4 regions of the Streptomyces sp. NPDC057694 genome follow, and region 1 is predicted to be linked to each of the others. Evidence: riboswitches for the same ligand, from Rfam matches in the RefSeq annotation. Region 1 holds a riboswitch; each other region holds the start of a gene.
The links. A riboswitch is a leader RNA that binds a small molecule or an ion and turns the genes downstream of it on or off. The one in region 1 is predicted to bind cyclic di-AMP.
Positions count from the first base shown of each region.

Region 2: linked by a shared signal. The riboswitch ahead of ACFVDP_RS05985 (peptidoglycan DD-metalloendopeptidase family protein) and the one ahead of ACFVDP_RS17810 (M23 family metallopeptidase) in region 1 are both predicted to bind cyclic di-AMP.
Region 3: linked by a shared signal. The riboswitch ahead of ACFVDP_RS11385 (NlpC/P60 family protein) and the one ahead of ACFVDP_RS17810 (M23 family metallopeptidase) in region 1 are both predicted to bind cyclic di-AMP.
Region 4: linked by a shared signal. The riboswitch ahead of ACFVDP_RS25025 (M23 family metallopeptidase) and the one ahead of ACFVDP_RS17810 (M23 family metallopeptidase) in region 1 are both predicted to bind cyclic di-AMP.

Region 1 covers NZ_JBHVIX010000006.1:329,503-333,451, forward strand. The annotation lists gene ACFVDP_RS17795 (alginate lyase family protein) at 1-423, shown strand, start outside; tRNA gene ACFVDP_RS17800 (tRNA-Met) at 471-544, shown strand; gene ACFVDP_RS17805 (PP2C family protein-serine/threonine phosphatase) at 701-1,810, shown strand; cyclic di-AMP (ydaO/yuaA leader) riboswitch at 2,026-2,162, shown strand; gene ACFVDP_RS17810 (M23 family metallopeptidase) at 2,174-3,211, shown strand; gene ACFVDP_RS17815 (aldo/keto reductase) at 3,346-3,949, shown strand, end outside.
Region 2 covers NZ_JBHVIX010000001.1:1,307,687-1,311,635, reverse strand. The annotation lists gene ACFVDP_RS06000 (helix-turn-helix domain-containing protein) at 1-591, shown strand, start outside; gene ACFVDP_RS05995 (DUF6126 family protein) at 588-734, shown strand; gene ACFVDP_RS05990 (tyrosine-protein phosphatase) at 763-1,560, opposite strand; cyclic di-AMP (ydaO/yuaA leader) riboswitch at 1,912-2,111, shown strand; gene ACFVDP_RS05985 (peptidoglycan DD-metalloendopeptidase family protein) at 2,117-2,863, shown strand; gene ACFVDP_RS05980 (SGNH/GDSL hydrolase family protein) at 3,075-3,860, shown strand; gene ACFVDP_RS05975 (TetR/AcrR family transcriptional regulator) at 3,888-3,949, opposite strand, start outside.
Region 3 covers NZ_JBHVIX010000003.1:337,128-341,076, forward strand. The annotation lists gene ACFVDP_RS11380 (hypothetical protein) at 1-182, shown strand, start outside; gene ACFVDP_RS11385 (NlpC/P60 family protein) at 200-1,384, opposite strand; cyclic di-AMP (ydaO/yuaA leader) riboswitch at 1,392-1,558, opposite strand; gene pcrA (DNA helicase PcrA) at 1,902-3,949, shown strand, end outside.
Region 4 covers NZ_JBHVIX010000012.1:129,077-133,025, reverse strand. The annotation lists gene ACFVDP_RS25030 (M16 family metallopeptidase) at 1-1,169, shown strand, start outside; cyclic di-AMP (ydaO/yuaA leader) riboswitch at 1,422-1,581, shown strand; gene ACFVDP_RS25025 (M23 family metallopeptidase) at 1,594-2,382, shown strand; gene ACFVDP_RS25020 (GntR family transcriptional regulator) at 2,616-3,302, shown strand; gene ACFVDP_RS25015 (HPr family phosphocarrier protein) at 3,530-3,811, opposite strand.

The DNA of each region.
Region 1 (3,949 bases):
ATCGACACCCCGGCGAAGCTGCGGACGTACTGGTTCGGGCAGAGCACCTTCAAGGACGGCCTCGCCCAGGAGACCTGCCGCAACTTCAAGCACGCCAGCTACTCACTGGCCGCCACCTCGCACATCGCCGAGACCGCCTGGCACCAGGGCGTCGACCTGTACGGCGAGGTGAAGGACCGGCTGGCGGCCGCCCTCGAGTTCCACTCCAAGTACCAGCTCGGCGCCGCCGCCCCGTCCTGGCTGTGCGGCGGCAAGGTGCAGCGGGACATGGGACCCGACACCGAGGTCGGCCTCAGCCATCTGCGCGGCCGGCTGAAGATGGATCTTCCGCAGACCGAGAAGCTGACCCGCAAGGAGCGGCCCGAGGGCACCGACGACCTCTTCGTGGCCTGGGAAACCCTGACCCACGCGAGCGCCGCGTAGCCGATTCGCGTTCTCGTCCCCCGATGGCGTAGAGTCAGGTTTACCGACGCGGGGTGGAGCAGCTCGGTAGCTCGCTGGGCTCATAACCCAGAGGTCGCAGGTTCAAATCCTGTCCCCGCTACTGAAGGCCGAGGCCGGAATCTCATCGAGATTCCGGCCTCGGTTCTTTTGCGCGTCCGCCACCCGTACGGCCCACACCAGGTCGCCTCCGCCGCGCTCCGCGGGAACCCTTGACGAGACGCCGGAAACCGGGCGCGGACGTGGCAGGAGACGAACGGTGGGGAAGCGCGGAGGGCGGCACAGATCGGTGGCGGACAGCGTCGGCACCCGGTGGTTCCTGCGCGTGCTGCCGGTTCTGCTGATCGTGGGCGGCGCCTGCTACGAGTACGTCACGCCCTCCGGCTTCTCCGGGGCTCCGCTGTTCAGCGCGGCGCCCCTGGTCGCCGCCCCGTTCTTCCCGCTGCGCAGCACGATCCTGGCCGGGCTCGGGTCGATCCTCGCCATCCTCGTCGTGCACTTCAGATACACCCAGCGGGTCGGCACCGACATCGTCACCGAGATGGCCACCGTGGCGACCGTCTGCGTGCTCGCCTGCTTCATCAACCAGATCGTGCGGCGCAGCAACGAACAGCTGGACTCCGCCCGGCGGATCGCGCAGGCCGCCCAGTTCGCCGTCCTGCCCGAACCGGCCGACCGGATCGGCGGCCTCGCCATCGCCGCGCGCTACGAGGCCGCGCAGGCCGGCGCCTTCATCGGCGGTGACCTGTACGCCGTCCAGGACACCCCGCACGGGGTGCGCATCGTCGTCGGTGACGTCCGGGGCAAGGGCATGGGCGCGGTCTCCGCCGTCGCCGTCGTCATCGGGGCGTTCCGGGAGGCCGCCGAGCAGGAGGGCAGCCTGGAGGCGGTCGCCCTGCGCCTGGAGCGGGCCCTGGCCCGCGAGGGCACCCGGCGCGACGGCATCGACGACTTCGAGGGCTTCACCACCGCGGTGCTCGCCGAGATCCCGCACGGCGACTCCCGCGTCCGCGTCGTCAACCGCGGCCACCCCGAGCCGATCCTGCTGCTCGACGACGGCACCGTACACATGATCCCGATCGTCGACGGCGTGGGGGCGCTGCCGCTCGGGATGGGGGAGCTGGGGTCCTGGCCGGACCGGGTCGCCGAGGCCGAGTTCCCGGCGGGGGCGACGCTGCTGCTCTACACCGACGGGCTCTCCGAGGCGCGGGACGCCGCGGGCGTCTTCTACGATCCGGCGGCCCGGCTGTCGGGGCGGATCTTCCCCGGGCCCGAGGAACTCCTCCTCTCCCTCGCCGCCGAGGTGCGCGCGCACACCGGGGGCGGCGCGACGGACGACATGGCGCTCCTCGCCGTACGGCGGCCGTGACTCTCCGCAGATGCCGCGGATAACAATTGACGAACCGTCAGAAACGTGGCCGGTTCACACCGTCGGTCAAGTCGACCCGTTCCGCCCGGCCTTGACCCGTTAAATCCCGGGCCAGGACGTGAACGATCAGTAGGAAGAGCTTGGAATTACTGTCGGCTGTCTATTAACGTTCGATAACGCAGCGCGGTCGTCCCAGCCGTCACCAGCGATGGCTCCGCGCGCACGCGCTTAATCCCGCAAGGGAGCCGGGGAACCACCAACTTGGGGTGAATCGGGCATCTTTTGGTGCTCGTAGGAGACCTTCCTGCTCCGAACCCGTCAGCTAACCCGGTAGGCGAGAAGGAAGGAAAGGAGAGCGCCCCCGTGGCGTCGAACCGGCCTGCCCCCGAGTTCTCCTCATTGAAGGATCCGTCGAACGACGCGTTCGGCCCCCAGCCGGAGAGCTGGGAGGAGTGGAACCCCACCGAGGAGTCCGTCCGCCCCGTCCGCGGCAGGCACCGCGTGGCCCGCCAGCGCGGCGGCCTCGCACGCAGCTCCACCGTTCTCGGCGTCGGCGTGATCGCCGCCGTCGGCGCGGGCGGCATCGCCACCGCGCAGGGCGGCAAGCCCGCCGTCCACATCTCCATGCCGGACCTCTCGGCCGTGAAGGACTCGCTGCCCGCGGCCAAGTCGCTGCCCGGCGTCGGCGCGCTCATATCCGACGGCTCCGACAGCTCCGACTCCGGCGCCGCCGCCACCCCGCTCACCACGGTCGGCAACGGCACGTCGGACGCGGGCGAGGCGCTGCGCACCCGGATCCTGGCCCAGGCCGAGACCCAGCAGGACGCCGCCGACGCCGCCGCGAAGAAGGAGGCCGAGGAGGCCGCCGCCAAGAAGGCCGCCGACGAGGCCGTCGCGAAGAAGGAGGCGGCCGACAAGAAGGAGGCCGCCGCCAAGAAGAAGGCGGAGGAAGAGGCCAAGAAGAAGGCCGAGGCCGAGCGCCTCGCCAAGCTGGCCAAGAGCTTCAAGCTCCCCGTCGCCTCCTACACGATCACCGGCACCTTCGGGCAGCCCGGCGCCATGTGGTCCTCCGGCTATCACACGGGCCTGGACTTCGCCGCTTCCACAGGTACCCCGATCTACGCCGTCCACTCCGGCACCGTCACCGAGGCCGGCTGGGCGGGCGCGTACGGCTACCGCACGGTCATCACCCTCGACGACGGCACCGAGCTGTGGTTCTGCCACCAGTCGTCGATCAATGTCAGCGCCGGCCAGAAGGTCACCACCGGCGATGTCATCGGCCGTGTCGGCGCCACCGGCAACGTCACAGGCCCCCACCTCCACCTGGAGGTCCACCCCGGCGGGGACGCCACCGGCATCGACCCGGCCGCCTGGCTGCGCGAGCGGGGCCTGACGCCCTGAGGGGCCTTCTCCGAGAACTCCGGCGGTCCTGGCGGCAACCCCCCGACGCCAGGGCTGCCGGTTTTGCCTGCCCTTGAGACGCGTACCGCCGTCCCCACGGAATTCCATGCTCCGGAAGGGTGTTGGACTGGAGCATGACTTCTTCCGTACTTCGCCCCCTCGGCTCCTCCGGCCTCGACGTCTTCCCGCTCTGCCTCGGCGGCAACGTCTTCGGCTTCACCGCCGACGAGGCCGCCAGCTTCGAGGTGCTCGACGCCTATGTCGCGGGCGGCGGCAACTTCATCGACACCGCCGACTCGTACTCGTCCTGGGCGCCGGGCAACAAGGGCGGTGAGTCCGAGACCCTCATCGGCCGGTGGGCCAAGGCGCGCGGCCGGCGCGACGACGTCGTCATCGCCACCAAGGTCGGCCGCCACCCCGACTTCCCCGGCCTGCGCGGCGACAACATCAAGGCCGCCGCCGACGCCTCGCTGCGCCGCCTCGACACCGACTACATCGACCTCTACTACACGCACTTCGACGACGACGAGACGATCCCGGTCGACGAGATCATCGGCGCGCTCGACGAGCTGGTGAAGGCGGGCAAGGTGCGGCACATCGCCGTCTCCAACATCTCGCCGGAGCGGCTCCAGGAGTCGCTGGACTTCTCCGACCGCGAGGGCCTGGCCCGTTACGTGGCCATCCAGCCGCACTACAACCTCGTCTCGCGCGACACCTACGAGGGCGCCCGCCAGGACA
Region 2 (3,949 bases), on a different contig from region 1:
GAGGAGCCTCCGGAGCCCCCGGAGCTGCCTGCCGTCGCGCCCCAGCTGCGCGCTCTGCGCCGCCGCGCCTCCCTCACCCTGGAGGCCGCGGCCCGCACGGCCGGCCTGTCGCCGGCCCACCTCTCCCGGCTGGAGACCGGACAGCGCCAGCCTTCGCTGCCGATGCTGCTCGCACTCGCCCGCACCTACGGTACGACGGTCTCCGAACTGCTGGGCGAGGCCCCCGCCGATCGCGACTCCGTCGTGCGCGCCGGATCCATGGAGGCGACCGAGGCGGGCGGCTGGACCTATGTCCAGGCCGGCGCCTCCGGCCGCGGGATGCAGGCGCTGCGCGTGCGGGTCCCGTACGGCGCCCAGGGCGACATCGTGCGCGTCCACCCCGGCGAGGAATGGCTCTACGTGCTCGAAGGGCGGCTGCGGCTGCGCCTGGGGGACACCGCCCACCGGCTCGGGCCGGGCGACAGCGCCCACTTCGACTCGCTCACCCCGCACCGCATCGCGGCCGCGGACAGCGGCGGGGCCGAGCTGCTCTTCGTCCACACCCTGCTGCAGAGCCCGACCACCGCACTGTGCCTGGGAGGCATGTCATGAGCGACGCACAGCGGCCCGGTGGCCGCGACATCGAGGACAAGCTGCCGCGCGGTCTCTGGGTGCGGATCGTGATCTACGTATTCGTGGGACACGCCTTCGCCGCGTTCGTCTACCTGCTGTTCACGCTGGGCGGGAACCGCTGAGGCGACCCCGCTCCGGGCTCCGGGCGGATCAGTCCACGAGCCGCTCGCGCAGCCGGTCGCGGTCGGCCTCGCTGAGCTTCAGGCCCTCCGCGAAGTAGCGGTCGGTGGTGCCCCACGTCTGCTCGATGGTGTCGAAGGCCGCGTGGAGGTACTCGGCGCGGGCGTCGAAGAGCGGTGAGAGCAGCTCCATGATCTCGGGGGAGTAGGCGTCGCCCGACCCGCTGCCCCGGCGGACCTTGTAGCGGCGGTGCTTCTCGTTCGACTTCAGGTAGTCCGCTTCGATGGCGTCCCGCTCGACGCCGACCGCGAGCAGCGTCACGGCGATCGACAGCCCCGCGCGGTCCTTGCCTGCCGCGCAGTGCATCAGGGCGGGCGTGCTGTCCTCGGCCATCGCGTGCAGCACCCGGCTGTGCTCGCCGGTGCGGTCGCCGATGATGGACCGGTACGAGGTGATCATGCGCTGCGCCCCTCGCCCGTCGGAGAGCAGGGCGCGCAGCTGGTCGAGGTCGCCGTCGCGGACCATCTTCCAGAACTCGGCGCCGTCGGCCGGGTCGGACAGTGGCAGATTCACATTGCGCACGCCGGGCAGCTCGACATCGGCGCCCTCCAGCTTCTGGTCCGCCGCGTTGCGGAAGTCGAAGACGGTGTGCAGGCCGAGGGAGGACAGGAACGTCGCGTCCTCGGCGGTGGCGTGCGCGAGGTGACCGCTGCGGAAGAGCACGCCGGGCCGCACCCGCCCGCCGTCCACGGTCGGCAGGCCGCCCACGTCGCGGAAGTTGCGCACTGCGGTCAGCTCGGGCTCGGTGGACGGGGCGTGCTGCGTCACGGGGGCTCCTCCGAATTCGGGCGCTCCGGCGCCGCTCGCCGGTGGGCCTGCACCTGACGATACGACATGGATTCCGCAGGCAACCATCCGTCTGTTATGTCCAGTTCTGGGTCAACTGTCCCTAAGTGAGCGGGGATTGTGGACGTCCGCGTGAGCGGGCTCATAGAGGTGACGGTGCGTGGTTGTTCTCGTGGCGGCCGGACGACGGAATTCCCGCAGGTATGGCGCTGGTAAAGGAGAAGAGGCGACAGAGGGTCACACAGAAATCTCTCAGATGATCAATGAAAGCCCCGGAATTCGAATTCGATGTTTGTCGCGGCCGGTTCCGCTGCCTTACGGTCACCCATCACACCGGACGGAACGCCTAATCCTGCCGCCGCCCGGAATTCCCACAACGACCCGTGACGGCAGGAGCGGGGGACCCACAGGCAGTACGCCGCCGAGGGATTTCCCGACGTGGCTCGGGGTGCAGCCGGTCTCCTTCCCGGGATCCGGCCGGACATCTCCAGTCCGAACCCGACAGCTCACCTCGCAGGCGACGGAGAGGAAAAGCGTCATGTCCGCACAGGCGAAGCACCGCCGTCCGAAGACCCGCCGCGCCACCCGCGCCGCCGCCCTCGCCACCGTCGGAGGAGCCGCGCTCGCGCTGCCCCTCATCGGCGCCACCGGAGCGCAGGCCGCCGACTCCGGCACCACCACGTACACCGTGAAGTCCGGCGACACCCTGGCGAAGATCGCCCAGAGCCAGGGCGTCGACGGCGGCTGGAAGCAGCTCTACCAGGACAACAAGAGCGTCATCGGCGCCAACGCGTCCCTGATCACGCCCGGCACCAAGCTCACCGTCGGCGGCGCGAGCGGTACGTCCACCACGGCCACCCAGGCGAGCGACACCTCGGGCAGCGGCTACGTGAAGCCGGTCGAGGGGTCCATCGGCACCCAGTACCACTCGTCCGGCGCCATGTGGTCCAGCGGCTACCACACCGGCACCGACTTCATCGTCTCCACCGGCACCTCGGTCAAGGCCGTCAGCAACGGCACCGTCGTCTCGGCGGGCGACGGCGGCGCGTACGGCAACCAGATCGTCATCAAGAACGCCGACGGCTACTACTCCCAGTACGCCCACCTGTCCTCGGTCGGCGTCTCCGCGGGCCAGACGGTCACGGCAGGTCAGCAGATCGGGCTCTCCGGCGCGACCGGCAACGTCACCGGACCGCACCTGCACTTCGAGATCCGCACGACCGCGAGCTACGGCTCGGACGTCGACCCGGTCGCCTACCTGCGCAGCCACGGCGTCACCCTCTGACCTGCGGCACATCTCACGCGACACACGCGTCACACCCGGCTCCCAGATATTCCCTGGGGGCCGGGTGTGTTTTGTCACCACTCGTCAACCCCTGGTTACGGTCGCGTAGGTCACACCTCGGGGTGAAAGATGTGTGGTCGTGGCAAACGAATCGAGAGCACTCACGGACGCAGCGGACCCGGCCGAGACGACGGACACGCACGGCGGCGGCCTGATCCGCTCGTACGCCGCGGTGGGGGACAGCTTCACCGAGGGCGTCGGGGATCCCGGCCCCGACGGGACCTTCGTCGGCTGGGCCGACCGGCTCGCCGTCCTCCTGGACGACCGGGCCCCCGAGGACACCTTCCAGTACGCGAACCTCGCCGTGCGCGGCAAGCTCCTCGACCAGGTCGTCGAGGACCAGATCCCGCGCGCCGTCGAGCTCGCCCCGGACCTGGTGACCTTCGTCGCCGGCGGCAACGACATCATCCGGCCCGGCACCGACCCGGACGACGTGGCCGAGCGCTTCGAGAAGGCCGTGGCCCGGCTCAGCGGGGCCGCGGGCACCGTCATGGTCGCCACCGGCTTCGACACCCGTGACGTCGCCGTCCTCAAGCATCTGCGCGGCAAGATCGCCACGTACAACATGCATGTGCGGGCCATTGCCGACCGGTACGGCTGCGCGATGCTCGACCTGTGGTCGCTCAAGTCCATCCAGGACCGCAGGGCCTGGGACGACGACCGGCTGCACCTGGCCGCCGAGGGGCACACCCGGGTCGCGCTGCGCGCCGCCCAGGCCCTCGGCATCGAGGTGCCCGCCGATCCCGAGCAGTCCTGGCCGCTGCTGCCGCCGCGCGGCACGTTCGAGGTCCGGCGCGACGACATCCACTGGGCGCGCGAGTTCCTGGTGCCGTGGATCGGGCGCCGGCTGCGCGGCGAGTCCTCCGGCGACCGGGTGCAGGCGAAGGGGTTCCTCGACCCGCACGAGATCAAGCTGCAGCTGGAGTCCGCTTCCTGAAGGGTCCGGCGGGCCGGGGGAGGGGCGTCAGTGCCCTGACGTCAACTGAGCGCGCTCCAGGCCGAGTTCGCGGGCCAGCGCCTCGTCCA
Region 3 (3,949 bases), on a different contig from region 1:
TCAATCAGGCCGACGACAACACTGTCAACAACATCAAGATCGGCGTGAAGCTCGCGATCCTGATCGTCATCCTCGGCATCGTGTATGTGAAGCGGGACGAGGAGAAGGCCGAGAAGGGCCTGTTCGCGACGGTCGGCGCGCTCACCGTCGCGAACATCTTCATCGCGGTGCTCTGGACCTGAGACGGTCCGGGCTCCGCTCAGGCGGGGCGCACCACGCTGTGGATCGACGAGGTGCCGTCGTAGTAGATGGACTCCTCGCGCACGTACGCGCCCGGCTTCGGGGCGTGGATCATCATCCCGTCGCCGAGGTAGAGGCCGACGTGGCTGATGTCGTCGTAGAAGAACACCAGGTCGCCGGGCTGGATGTCGGAGAGCGAGACCGTCGTGCCGACCTCGACCTGGTCCCAGGTGGTGCGCGGCAGCGTGATGCCGGCGGCCTTCCAGGCGGCCTGGGTCAGGCCCGAGCAGTCGTAGGAGTCGGGGCCCGTGGCGCCCCACACGTACGGCTTGCCCTCCTGGGCCTTGGCGAAGGCGAGGGCCTGCGCGGCCTTGGCGGCGTAGCCGGACGACGAACCGGACGACCCCGATGACGACCCCGTCGAGCCGGAGCCCGACGCGCCCTCCTGGGCGGCCTTCTCCTCGGCCGCCTTCTGCTTGGCGGCCTCGGCCTCCTTCTGCTGCTGCGCCAGCTCGGCAGCCTTCTTCCGGGCCGCCTCCTCCTTGGCCTTCTCGATCCGCGCGAGCCGCGCCTTCTCCTCGGCGGTCAGCTTGGAGAGCAGCTGCCGCGCGTCGGACAGCTTCGTCTGCACGGCTTCCTTGGAGCTCTGCAGCTCCTCCTGAGAACCGGCGAGCTGGCGCAGGTTCTCCTGCGCCTCGGTGCGCTTCTTCGCCGTCTTGCGCTGCTCGTCCTGGAAGTCGTCGACGGCCTTCTTCTGCTCGTTCGTCATCCGGCTGAGCAGTTGGTCCTGCGCGAAGTAGTCCTCGGGGTTGTCGGCGAGGAACATCGTCGCGGTGTCGCTCATCCCGCCCGAGCGGTACTGCTCGGCGGCGTACCGGCCCAGTTCCTGGCGGGCCTTGTTCATCTTCTCGGTGCGCTGCGCGATGTCGTCGAGGAGCCGGTCGACCTGCTGCTTCTTGCCGGTGGTCTGCTCCTTGGCCGCGTTGTACTTCTGCGTGGCGACCTCGGCCTGGCGGTACAGGGTGTCGACCTTCTTCTGGACCTCTTCCAGGCTCGGCCGGTCCGGCTGCGCGGGAGCGGCCTGCGCCGTCTGCGAGAGCAGGGCGACAGAGGTGAGGGCGGCGGTGGTGATGCCGATCGCGGGGGTCGTGCGAAGACCGCCGGCGAGTCGGGACCGGTTGCGCGGCTTGCGGTGCGACGCCAAGGCTGGCGACTCCTTCCGTCATCCGCCTACCGGGTTAGCTGTCGGGTTCGGGCCAGGAAGGTCGCCCTACGCTCCACCGCCCGGTACTGCCGGGCCGTCGAGCCGATTCACCCCAAGGTCGGTGGGTCCCCGGTTCCCTGCCTCACGGCGTACGGAACTCAGCGGGGGCTGCCCGCTCGCCGCGACGATCGCGGGCGGGGGGACGGACGGCCCGCGCAGCACGGTAGCCAACTCGTGTTGCTGCTGTGAAGGTTGATGTGCGATATGCCCGATACATTTTCGTGACCTTGCTGCGGTCGGGGGACCCGAGGGGTGCCGCGCGTCCATTTCTTGATCGGTTCTCGGTCTGTTTATCCGGCTGTGTGCCGATGTGGCGGCATGATCCGCGGCCGGGGGAGCGGCGAGTGATCTGCGTCATGCGGAACACGCCGCGTCCGCGCTCCCGCACGGCGGCGGAGGCCCGGTATCGCAAAGGCGGCGGCGCTCTGTCAGTGGGGCGGCCTAGACTCGTACGGCGATGAGCAGCCTCTTTGACGACAGTTTCCTGGCCAGCCTCCAGAGCGGCGCGGAGCAGCCCCCGCCGCCGCCCGAGGACCCCGCCCACGACAGCGCGCCGGAGCCGATCCCGGACGATCTGTTCGGCGGGAAGTTCGACGTGCCACCGGCCAGGGACGCGTACTACCGGGACGGCGCCCCGCGCCCGGCCGTCGACGCGGAATCCCTCCTGGAGGGGTTGAACGAGAATCAGCGGGCGGCCGTCGTCCACGGCGGCTCGCCCCTGCTCATCGTCGCGGGCGCCGGCTCCGGCAAGACCCGCGTCCTGACGCACCGCATCGCGTACCTGCTCGCCGAGCGCGGCGTCCACCCGGGCCAGATCCTCGCGATCACGTTCACGAACAAGGCCGCGGGCGAGATGAAGGAGCGCGTCGAGGCCCTCGTCGGCCCGCGGGCCAACGCGATGTGGGTGTCGACCTTCCACAGCGCCTGCGTGCGCATCCTGCGCCGGGAGAGCAAGAAGCTGGGCTTCACGTCCTCCTTCTCGATCTACGACGCGGCCGACAGCAAGCGCCTCATGGCGCTCGTCTGCCGCGACCTGGACCTGGACCCGAAGAAGTTCCCGCCGAAGTCCTTCAGCGCGAAGATCAGCAACCTGAAGAACGAGCTGATCGACGAGGAGGACTTCGCGAGCACGGCGGCCGACGGCTTCGAGAAGACCCTCGCCCAGGCCTACGCGATGTACCAGTCCCGCCTCCGCGAGGCGAACGCGCTGGACTTCGACGACCTGATCATGACGACGGTGAACCTGCTGCGTGCGTTCCCCGACGTCGCGGAGCACTACCACCGCCGCTTCCGCCACGTCATGGTCGACGAGTACCAGGACACCAACCACGCGCAGTACGCGCTGGTCAAGGAGCTGGTGGGCCCGGCCGACAGCGACCCGGCCGAGCTGTGCGTCGTCGGTGACGCCGACCAGTCGATCTACGCCTTCCGCGGCGCCACGATCCGCAACATCCTCGACTTCGAGGAGGACTACGCGGACGCGACGACGATCATGCTGGAGCAGAACTACCGCTCCACGCAGACGATCCTCTCCGCGGCCAACGCGGTCATCGAGCGCAACGAGTCGCGCCGCCCGAAGAACCTGTGGACGAACGCGGGAGCGGGCGCCCAGATCACCGGCTACGTCGCGGACACCGAGCACGACGAGGCCCAGTTCATCGCCGACGAGATCGACCGCCTCACGGACGCGGGCGACGCCCGGGCCGGCGACGTCGCCGTCTTCTACCGGACGAACGCGCAGTCCCGTGTCTTCGAAGAGATCTTCATCCGCGTAGGACTGCCCTACAAGGTCGTCGGCGGCGTCCGCTTCTACGAGCGCAAGGAGGTCAGGGACGTCCTGGCCTATCTGCGGGTGCTCTCCAACCCGGAGGACTCGGTCCCGCTGCGCCGGATCCTGAACGTGCCGAAGCGCGGCATCGGCGACCGCGCCGAGGCGATGATCGACGCGCTGTCGCTGCGCGAGAAGATCAGCTTCCCGCAGGCGCTGCGCCGCGTCGACGAGGCGTACGGCATGGCGGCCCGCTCGACGAACGCGGTGAAGCGGTTCAACACGCTCATGGAGGACCTGCGCACGATCGTCGAGTCGGGCGCCGGTCCGGCGACGGTCCTGGAGGCGGTCCTCGAGCGCACCGGGTACCTCGCCGAGCTCCAGGCCTCCACCGACCCGCAGGACGAGACCCGCATCGAGAACCTTCAGGAACTCGCCGCCGTGGCCCTGGAGTTCGAGCAGGAGCTGGCCGCCTCGGACGAGGGCGCGCAGGACGACGGCGTGGAGGCCCCGGTCTCCGGCGGCACGCTCTCCGACTTCCTGGAGCGGGTCGCGCTCGTCGCCGACTCCGACCAGATCCCCGACGAGGACGACGACGGCAGCGGCGTCATCACCCTGATGACCCTGCACACCGCCAAGGGCCTGGAATTCCCGGTGGTCTTCCTGACGGGCCTGGAGGACGGCGTCTTCCCGCACATGCGCTCGCTCGGCCAGGCCAAGGAGCTGGAGGAGGAGCG
Region 4 (3,949 bases), on a different contig from region 1:
CGCGGGCCTTCAACGAGGGCACCGACAAGCACTCCGCCGAGGAGTTCGCGGCCGAACTGGAGCGCTGCGGCGCCACGATGGACGCGCACGCCGACCACCCGGGCGTCCGGGTCTCCGTCGAAGTGCCGGTCTCCCGGCTCTCCAAGGGGCTCGCCCTGCTGGCCGACGCCCTGAGGGCGCCCGCCTTCGCCGACAGCGAGATCGAGCGCCTGGTGGCCAACCGGCTCGACGAGATCCCGCACGAGAGCGCCAGCCCGGCCCGCCGCGCCGCCAAGGAACTCTCCAAGCAGCTCTTCCCGGCCGACGCGCGCATGTCGCGCCCGCGCCAGGGCACCGAGGAGACCGTCGCCGCCATCGACGCGGCGGCCGTGCGCGCCTTCTACGAGAAGCACGTACGCCCGGCCACCGCCACCGCCGTGGTGGTCGGTGACCTCACGGGCGTCGACCTCGACGGCCTGCTCGCCGACACGCTCGGCGCCTGGACCGGGAACACCGCGGAGGCGCGTCCCGTCCCGCCCGTCACGGCCGACGACACCGGCCGCGTCGTCATCGTGGACCGTCCGGGCGCGGTGCAGACGCAATTGCTGATCGGCCGCATCGGACCCGACAAGCACGACCGGGTGTGGGCTGCGCAGATCCTCGGCACGTACTGCCTGGGCGGCACCCTCACCTCGCGCCTGGACCGCGTCCTGCGCGAGGAGAAGGGCTACACCTACGGGGTGCGGTCCTTCGCGCAGGTGCTGCGCTCGGCGCCGGACGGGACGGGCGCCGCGATGCTCGCCATCAGCGGTTCCGTGGACACCCCGAACACCGGTCCCGCGCTCGACGACCTGTGGAAGGTGCTGCGCACGCTGGCCGCCGAGGGACTGACGGACGCCGAACGGGACACGGCCGTGCAGAACCTGGTGGGGGTGGCTCCCCTCAAGTTCGAGACCGCCGCGAACGTCGCGGGAACCCTCGCCGACCAGGTCGAGCAGCACCTGCCCGACGACTTCCAGGCCCGCCTGTACCGCCAGCTCGCCGACACGGGCACCGTGGAAGCCACGGCGGCGGTCGTGAACGCCTTCCCGGCGGACCGCCTGGTGACGATCCTCGTGGGCGACGCCGCGCAGATCGAGGAGCCGGTCAGGGCGCTCGGCATCGGTGAAGTGACCGTGGTCTCCGGCTGATCGGGACACGTCGAGCCGCACCGCCTCGGAGCCCCGGTGACCGCGAGGTCACCGGGGCTCCGTCGTGTCCGTGATGTCGCTCACGTACGCAAACGCGATCGCCACGCTTCGTAAATGTCCGAAATGGTGCGGAGGTTGCCTGTCTGCCCTGTGGCATGCGCGACAAAAGCCGGGATCCGTTTGTTGATTAAAAGATGTCCCGCTTAGCGTCGGTCCGGCTGTCCGCCGCACCCGTGCCGCGCCCGCGTCACCGGGCAGCCATCGCCGAGTCCCCCATGGCGCGAGCCAGGGGAGCCGGGGACCCACCGCAGTCCCTGGGGTGAATCGGACCCCTCCCGCAAGGAGTGGCCCGTAGGAGACCTTCCTGCTCCGAACCCGTCAGCTAACCCGGTAGGCGAGAGGGAAGGAAAGGATCAGCCTCTTCATGGCGTTCACCCGTGCCACCGGGAAGCACCGTCGTCCGAGCCGCATCACGCGTACCACCGCGCAGGTCGCGAGTGTCGCCGCGCTCACCACGACCGGTGTCGTCGGAGGCCTCGCCGCCCCCGCGCTCGCCGCGGACACCGCGGCCCCAGAGCAGAACAACCTGACGCAGGCCATCTCCATCGGCGACTCCCTCGCCGACCAGATCGACGCCCAGGCCACCGCCCAGAAGAAGGCCGCCGACGCGGCCGCCGCCAAGGAGAAGGCGGAGGCCGAGGCCAAGAAGCGGGCCGAGGAGGCCAAGCGCAAGGCCGAGGAGAAGGCCAAGAAGGAGCGCGAGGCCAAGGAGCGCGCCGCCCGTGAGGCCGAGCGCAAGCGCCTCAACTCCTTCGTGGCGCCCATCTCCGGCTCGTACGTCTCCACCGCCTACAAGGCGAGCAGCGGCCTGTGGTCCTCCGGCAGCCACACGGGCATCGACTTCCACGCCGCCAGCGGCACCGCGGTCCACGCCGTGGGCTCCGGCACCGTCGTCGAGGCCGGCTGGGGCGGCGCCTACGGCAACAACATCGTCATCAAGATGAACGACGGTACGTACACCCAGTACGGTCACCTGTCGTCCATCGGAGTCTCGGTCGGCCAGTCGGTCACCCCGGGCCAGCAGATAGCCCTCTCCGGCGCCACCGGCAACGCGACGGGCCCGCACCTCCACTTCGAGGCCCGCACCGGCCCCGACTACGGCTCGGACATCGACCCCGTCGCGTACCTGCGCTCGCACGGCGTGAACGTCTGACGCACTCCCGCAGCATCGCCCGAAAGCCCCGGCTCGCCGAGCCGGGGCTTTCGCGTTGCCTGTCCTGAGCAGACCGCCGGTGTCCAAAAAATATCCCTGGATTCCGGGCTGCCGTCGGAAATTCAAGCGCGGTGGAATAGAGTCGTTGGGCAAGCGCGCTGACCGGACGTCAATCGTGCTTGTACGGGCGTCAATCGACCGCGTTTCGCGGGGATTAAGGCGGAGGTCGGGTCATGCGCATTCCCGCGCACTCGGTATGCACGGCGATCCGTGACGACATCGTCGCGGGTGTCTACGAGCGCGGCGGCAGGCTCACCGAGGAGCTGCTCGCGCGGCGCTACGGTGTCTCGCGCGTCCCGGTCCGTGAGGCGCTGCGCACCCTGGAGGCGGAAGGGTTCGTCGTCACGCGGCGGCACGCGGGCGCCTGCGTCGCCGAGCCCACCGAGCAGGAGGCCGCCGACCTCCTGGAGATCCGCATGCTGCTCGAACCGCTGGGTGCGGCCCGCGCGGCCCAGCGCCGCACCGAAGCCCACCTCAAAGTGCTGCGCGGCCTGGTCAGGCTGGGGCAGGAGCGCTCCAGGCGGGGGCAGAGCGAGGACCTGCGCTCGCTGGGCAGCTGGTTCCACGAGACGCTCGCGCAGGCCTCCGGCAGCCCCGGACTGATCACCCTGCTCACCCAGCTGCGGCACAAGATCGCATGGATGTACGCGGTCGAGACCCCGGGCCGGCCCGCCGAATCCTGGTCCGAGCACGGTGCCATCGTCGACGCCGTGGCCCGCGGTGACGCCGAGCGGGCCCGCGTCCTGACGGCCCAGCACGCCGAGCGCGCGACGGCGGCGCACCGACTGCGCGTCCCGCGCGCGGGCGAGCGTGTGAGGACTTCGCAACATCCCGTAAACACGGCGGGGCTCCAGCATTAACAGGGGCACCGTATACAAAGAAGTACACAATTCGCGGAATGGGTCGCGACCTGTTTTCCGCTGCCCTTTTTAGTGCCGCATTCGGCGCCGTTGATTTCCCCTGCGCTTTCCGGGGTGCGGAAATTCCGTCGAGCGGTAAAAGGGTGCACAGTGCCGTCGAGACAAAAAACGACGGAGCCGCGCGCTCCGGGGGGAAACGCGCGGCTCCGTCGAAAGACGCTGTGGGGTCAGACGGTCTCGGGAAGCTCCTCGAGCCCCTCGGCGACCAGCTTGGCCAGACGGTCGAGCGCGGCGTCCGCGCCCTCGGCGTCGGAGGCCAGCACGATCTCCTCGCCGCCCTGGGCGCCCAGGCCCAGCACCGCGAGCATGGAGGCGGCGTTGACGGGGTTGCCGTCGGCCTTGGCGATCGTCACGGGGACGCCGGCCGCCGTGGCCGCGCGGACGAAGATGGAGGCGGGACGGGCGTGGAGGCCCTCGGCCCAGCCGACGTTGACGCGGCGCTCAGCCATGTGATGCTGCCCTTCAGGTGTCTCACAGTTGTCTAGACCATTCTCACACACCGTGGTCCGTGCTCGACGCGGACCCACGTCCCGTACGCGCACGGCCCTTCGGCCTCCTTCAGCCTGCCTCCCACGCGCGCGGGCCGC